2 linked regions of the Blastopirellula sediminis genome follow. The protein of the gene in region 2 binds, or shares a complex with, the protein of the main gene of each other region. Links are inferred from orthologs where the notes say so. Each region holds a gene or a part of one and is shown on either strand. Other genes may lie near its edges.

What was found.
Region 1: the proteins of LOC68_RS24015 (region 2) and LOC68_RS08270 are in contact, whole or in part, in a crystal structure (PDB 5UE9), measured with the Lactococcus lactis proteins. The link is inferred for Blastopirellula sediminis from one-to-one orthologs. Residues at the interface, in WP_023189152.1 of Lactococcus lactis: Leu4, Gln5, Ala47, Ser48, Met49, Leu50, Leu51, Arg52, Arg53, Met95, Leu98, Arg223, Met224, Ala225, Cys226, Ile228, Gly229, Ala230, Cys231, Tyr232, Ala233, Val235, Glu236, His237, Asn243, His244, Ala245, Lys247, Glu250; in WP_025017116.1 of Lactococcus lactis: Gly25, Phe27, Phe29, Glu32, Tyr33, Lys35, Tyr36, Lys48, Phe56, Thr60, Pro61, Arg62, Val63, Ala64, Glu65, Thr66, Ala67, Ser68, Gly69, Met70, Ile74, Gln77, Pro223, Glu251, Phe274, Ala275, Pro277, Phe278.

What each region holds. Positions count from the first base shown.
Region 1 is NZ_JAJKFT010000004.1:1,117,637-1,120,811, reverse strand. Bases 1-2,859 are described here. They hold LOC68_RS08270 (dihydroorotate dehydrogenase), read right to left. Parts: upstream 1,978-2,859; coding sequence 1,024-1,977; downstream 1-1,023. Other genes in these bases: LOC68_RS08260 (HU family DNA-binding protein), read right to left, coding at 2,513-2,859; LOC68_RS08265 (hypothetical protein), read right to left, coding at 2,141-2,359; trpS (tryptophan--tRNA ligase), read right to left, coding at 13-981. Also shown: more of HU family DNA-binding protein, read right to left, coding at 2,860-2,935.
Region 2 is NZ_JAJKFT010000010.1:3,029,679-3,032,994, reverse strand. What follows is about bases 266-3,265. They hold LOC68_RS24015 (dihydroorotate dehydrogenase electron transfer subunit), read right to left. Parts: upstream 2,207-3,265; coding sequence 1,325-2,206; downstream 266-1,324. Other genes in these bases: LOC68_RS24010 (pseudouridine synthase), read right to left, coding at 2,203-3,265; LOC68_RS24020 (hypothetical protein), read left to right, coding at 916-1,314; LOC68_RS24025 (DUF1559 domain-containing protein), read left to right, coding at 266-812. Outside these bases: more of DUF1559 domain-containing protein, read left to right, coding at 1-265; more of pseudouridine synthase, read right to left, coding at 3,266-3,316.

The sequences.
Region 1 (3,175 bases), on a different replicon or contig from region 2:
TCCCCTGCCCTGTTACGCCGGCATCAGCCCGCACGCCTCTTGAGCGCGACGCAGAACCGCGCCCGCTTGTTTGCGAGCGGCGGCGGCGCCATCTCCCAAGATTTCGCGAACCTTGTCCGGCTGCGCGGCCAGCTCTGCGCGTTTGGCGCGAAACTCGCCAAAGTATTCGTCGGCGGCGTCGGCCAACGCCTTTTTGACATGACCGTAGCCGAAGCCCCCTTTGTTATAGAGGTCGGCCATCTCCTGAAGCGCTTCCGGCGTGGCGAACAAGCGGAACAACAGGAAGAGATGATCGGTCTCCGGATCCTTCGGATCTTCCATCGGCCGAGAGTCGGTGACGATCCGCATGATCTTCTTCCGCATCGCTTTGGCGTCTTCGAAGATGCCGATCGTGTTGTCGTAGCTCTTCGACATCTTCTCGCCGTCGGTGCCGACCACCTTGGCCGACGCGTCGAGCAGCTTCGCCTGCGGCAACACAAAAACTTCGCCGAAGTGATGGTTGAAGCTTTGAGCCAGGTCGCGGGTCACTTCGATATGCTGCACCTGGTCGGCTCCGACCGGGACAATGTTGGCGTCGTACGCCAAGATGTCGGCCGCCATCAGCACCGGATAGGTGAACAGCCCCGCGCCGGCGTTGATTCCACGAGCGACTTTGTCTTTGTAGGAAACGCAGCGTTCAAGCAGTCCCATCGGCGTGCCGGTCATCAGAATCCAGCAGAGCTCGGAGACTTCAGGCACGTCCGACTGCAGGAAGAGACTCGCCTTGTTTGGATCGAGGCCAAGCGCAAGCAGATCCAGCGCCGCGTCACGCGTGTTCTCTTCGAGCTGCGTTTTATCGCGAACCGTCGTCAGCGCGTGGAGGTTGGCGATGAAGTAGTACGACGCTTCCTCATTCTGCAGGTCGATGTACTGCCGAATGGCGCCGAAGTAGTTCCCCCAGTGGAATCTTCCGGTGGGCTGAATGCCGGACAAAACGCGCATGATTCACGTACAGCGAGTAAAGGATTGGATATAGAAACTACGTTACGCGACCGGCGAGCCGACCACGTTTGGCGCCGGCTGCGGCGCGGTCTGGATCGTGCCGATGATCTCTTGGACCGACGAAGCGCCAATCTCGGCGAGCGCCCCAGGCAACTGATCGAGTATTCTGGTCGACACCGTCGGATCGTTGAAGTTCGCCGTGCCGATCTGCACCGCGGTAGCGCCGGCGACCAGGAACTCCATCACGTCGTCGATCGTGCCGATCCCGCCGATGCCGATGACCGGGATCTTCACCCGCTGGGCGATCTGATAGACGCAGCGGAGCGCAACCGGCTTGATCGCTGGACCGCTCAGACCGCCCATGATGTTGCCGAGCAGCGGCTTGCGACGTCGCCAATCGACCGCCATGCCGAGCAGCGTGTTGATCGCCGAGATGCCGTCGGCGCCCCCGTCTTCGGCCGCTGCGGCGACGTCGGCGATGCGCGCGACGTTGGGGGTCAGCTTCGCGAGAAGCGGCTTGGTGCAATGCTGGCGAACGCCGGCGATCAATTCGCGGCAGCTTTCGGGACAGATGCCGAAGTCGACCCCGCCGCTGACGTTGGGGCAGGAGATGTTCAGTTCGATCGCGGCGACTTCGTCATACTGCGACAAGCGAGCCGCCATCTGGGCGAACTCTTCCGAGGTGCGACCGGCGATGCTGACGATGGCCGGCGAACCGAGCGAGCCGAGATAGGGCAAATGATGGGCGATGAACGCGTCGATGCCGTCGTTATCGAGCCCGATCGAATTCAAGAGACCAGCGGTCGTTTCGATCGTTCGCCAAGGAGCGTTCCCCGGCCGTGGAGCTTGGGTGATGGTCTTCGGAACGATGCCGCCGAGCCGGCCGACATCGACCATGCCGGCCATTTCACGCGCGTATCCGAAGGTGCCGGAAGCGACCAGAATCGGGTTTGCCAGTCGCAGAGAACCAATTTCGACCGACAAGCTGGCAGGCATGGGCAGAGACATCAACAGACCAAGGGGATACGGATCAAACGACGAGCGTTCATCCTATCCCCTGGGGCGTTTAGCGACAATGCGGCGCCATAGCGCGCGGCTCCCCTGTCGGGAGACGCGCTCACGCTTTGCTACGCATATCCGCAAGCCGCGTATTCACGACTTAGATGATGCCGCCGTGGGTACGGTAAGGCTTCATGTGGCTCGGCTGATCGAGGAACCAGATGCGTTCCCATTCGTCGAGCACGGTGCGCAGATCTTCCGACGTGTAGAGCAATTGGTTGGTACGACGCGCGGGGTCGGCCGAGTAAATCGGCACGAAGCAACCGACGTTCGCCATCAAAGTGACGCCCAACAGGGCGCTCAGGATCAACTTGCGCATTGCATTCCTCCATGAAGCAGTGGCTCCGCAGGACTCCAAATCGTCCTACGGTTCCGACAAGCGTGATTTGTTTTGCGCAGCCGCGACTCCAATCACGGCAAACGCTTATACAGATAGATCTTAGAACGCGTCAACGTAGGACGCGCCGATTGATCAATGGTCGAAATCGCCTTGCGGGGGGGCGAATGTATTGGTTGGGGGTTCAGGAGACTGGTTAGAGGGGCTCGGTGAGCCGCCCATCATATCCAGGTTACCCGAGGCCATCGCTTCGGCCTCTTCGCGGCGACGTTCCGCTTCTTCCATTTGGCGGACGCGTTCTTCCATCTCCTTACCAGGCTTGAAGGTTACGACGAATTTCGACGGAACATAAACCTTCTCGCCGGTACGCGGGTTTCGCGCTTTGCGAGCCGCACGCTTTTTGACTTCAAAGACGCCAAAATTTCGCAACTCGATTCGACCATCTTCCACCAAGGTATCAACGATGGCATTGAACGTCTTTTGGACGATTTCCTTGGTTTTCAGCTGGGTGAGACCAATTTCTTCTGAAATCGTCTTCACTATCTCTTTCTTGGTCACGACGCGGCTCCTGATCGAGTTTTGCGGGCCAACCAAACGACCCCAACGTCGCTCCAAGTGTAGGTGTCATAAGCACTAGAGTCAAGATCAATCACGACTTAGGCGAATTCTCTCGCCTAGATCGTCACGTCACAACACGAAAAATCGTTCGCGTTTGGGACGTGGGAAAATCTTAGTAAGTTTCGATTGTCAAAGAGCTTACGAGCCAAGTGATGACTCGGGGCGGACCTGCAAAGCCGT
Region 2 (3,316 bases):
TCCACCTCTTTCCGTTTCTCGAACAATCAGCCGCTTACGACGCGATCGCGCCGGGGAAAAATCGTCTCGACGAAGCGGCTACCGTCGGCAGTTCGATCAACGGCCCCAGCGGGCGATTTCTGATCGACATCATGCGAACGCCGATTCCGACGCTCGTTTGTCCTTCCGACATCGGCGGGCCCTACATCGACCCGATCGTCTCGCAAGGAGGCAACGGTCTCCTCTTCACCACCAGCGGCGCAACGTCGCCGAACGACTCGACCAACCCTGCAAAGGCGAACTACGCCGGCTGCGCTTCGTCGATCAAGATGCATGGAGCCTGGTGGGCGCCGCCGATCAACTGGCCGGGCCTAACGCCGCAGTTCAACGGCGTCTTTGGGATGGACGAAGTGATTCGCTTGCGTGACGTGCTTGATGGCACGACCAACACGTTTCTCGCCGGCGAACGTGCGACCGCGATTCGCGAACCGGCCGGCATCGACGCGCCGGATGATGACGATTCAGTCGCCGGAGGGCTTTGCAAATGTGCCGGGGTCAATCCATACGGCTTTCCCAACGACGGCGCGTTTCCATGGTGGTCGACGCAGGCCTTGGGCAGCGTCGGCTATCCGCTGAACAACGCCGTCTACTCGCTCTGGTGCAAAGGGGGCTTTAACAGCCATCACCCCGGCGGCGTGCAGTTCGTCTTTTGCGACGGCTCGGTTCACTTCATCTCCGAGACGGTCGACCACAAGCCGGACGAATACGTCGACAACAACGTGCTAGAGAACCTGGCGAATCGACAAGACGGATTCGTCGTCGGTCAATTCTAAGTTCGCCCGTGAAAAGTCTCAGGCGCCCTGCTGCGAAGATCGCGCCGTGCGCCTCCTCGAAACACGCACATCGCCCACGGCGATCTTTCAGGAGACCCAATCGATGAAACGTCAAATCATCGCGCTACTGCTCGCTGCGTTTCCGCTGATCGGCTGCCAACCGGCTGGTCCTAGCAACATCGCCGAAGTGACCGGCATCGTCACCGTCGACGGCAAACCGGCCGACTCGGCGACGATCACCTTCGCCCCGGCTCACGCAGGCAAGTCGTCATTCGGCCGCACCGACGACGCTGGTTACTATCACCTGGTCTACACCACCGACATCCAAGGAGCGCTGATCGGCGAGCATACCGTCACCATCGCCAACGAGCCGCCGCCCGGTCAGGCCCGGCCGGCTGTGATGGTTCCGCGGCAGTATGGGAGAGCGGGCAAGTTATCCGCCAACGTCGCCGCGAATCAGAAGAATCAGATCGACTTTGCGTTAACGACCAAAGCGAAATAACGCGCGGTCGTTACCACTCGATCTTTTCGGATGAGAAAATCGGACCTTCGACGCAGGTCCGTTTGTAGTCCCAACTGCCGTCGTCCTGGCGAACCTTGGCGACGCAGGTGAAACAGATGCCGATGCCGCAAGCCATCGGCGTCTCGAGCGAAACCCAGCACGGCACGTTCCGCTCGGCGGCGATCTTGCTGACCGATTCCATCATGCGCTCTGGTCCGCAGCACGCGATCTGCACGCCGGCGGTCGACTGGTCGAGCGTTTCATTCAGCAAGTCGGTCACCAGGCCATGATGCCCGGCCGAACCGTCGTCGGTGCTGATTTTGACGTCGATGCCGCAAGCGCGGAAGTCTTCGACGCCGGCCAGATATTCAACCGAACGAGCGCCGTAGCACATCGTCACTTTGCCGGCCGCGGCGCCTTGTCGCGCCGGATTGCCGTACGCCTGACGTCCGAGATATTCTTTGCCGAGCGCGACGAACGGGGTTTGACCGATGCCGCCGGCGACCATGATCAAGTGATCGACCTGCTCACCTGGGAAACCATTGCCGAGCGGACCCCAAGCTTCCAGCCGCTGTCCCGGCTTGAACGAGGCGAGCTTGCTGGTCATCTTGCCGTGGACCAGGTAAACGACGTCGATGCCGATCGCCGCGCCGCTGCCGTCTCGATAGACGTCGTACATCGCCAGCGGTCGACCCAAGAGCGGATCTTGCATGTCGGCCAGACGAAGCATGACGAACTGTCCCGGCGTGATCCGCGCCGCCAGATCAGGACAGGCGAACCGGACGCGAAAAGTATCGCGAGCCAATTGGACGTTCTCGACCACTTCGGCCGTCAGTTGGACGGCTTGGTCGGCATAGTACGGAGCGTGGAGCGGGTTGCAGTTGTCGTTCACTTGCGGCGCTTCGTCTTCTTCTTATTGAATGTCTGTTTCTTCGCGTCCGGGTTTTTGACGTACTTGGTGCGAACGCTCCCCCGTTTCGTCTTACGACCACCCTTCGCCGTCTCGTCGGCCGAGCTCTGACCGTACGTCATCTTCTTCTTTTTGGGCGCCCCTTTCTTGGGACCACCCTTTTTCGGCCCGCCTTTTTTCGGACCGCCCTTAAAGCCGGTTCCCGTTTTGGCGAACTTCTTTTTGGGAGGAGCGCCGGCCCGTTTGGGCGCCGCCTTCTTCTTCGCGGGACCTCGACCTTCCGAGAACCAGCCCATTTCCGAGATCGGCCGGCCTTCGTCATCGTCGTCGTCATCATGCGAGCCGAACGATTCGGAGAAACCACGGCTCTTCGCCGGACGACCGCCTGACTTGTCAAACGAACGTCGCTTCTCCGGAGGCGCCGACGACTTGCCGTACGAACCGCTGCGGCTGTCGCCGCCGATCGTCTTGCCGTACTTGCGCGGTCGTTCGTCCGTTTGCTTGGGGCGCGACGAACGTTCCTCCGAGTGCTTGGGGCGCGACGAACGCTCCTCCGAGTGCTTGGGGCGCGACGAACGCTCTTTCGACGCAGGCCCCGACGATTTGCGCGGCGGCTTTCCGGTCGGACCGCTTTGCGTTCGTTCTCCGCCACGAGCAGGTCGCGGGGCAGGCGACTTCTTCGGCTTGCTGCCGGGGCCGCCGAACGCGGCGTCGCGAAGCGCCTTCACCTCAGCGCTCTTTAGTTCGCGGAAGGCGCCTTCGGGCATTTCGCCCAACCGGAGCGGGCCCATCGCGATGCGCTTCAGTCGCAAAACCTTGTGGCCGATCTTCGCCATCAAGCGGCGGATTTCGCGGTTCTTCCCTTCGTCGAGGATGATCTCGAGCGAGGTGCTTTGTTTGTTCTTGCGCTTGAGGCTGACGCTGACCGGTTTGACGAAACCTTCGGCGAAGTGAATGCCGCGACGGACCTGCGACAAGGCGTCTTGCTCGGGATGGCCCGCCACTTCAACGCGGTAGGTCTTTTCGATTTCGTAGCGCGGGTGAGCCAGGCGGTTCGCCAGTTCGCCGTCATTGGTGACGACGATCAGCCCT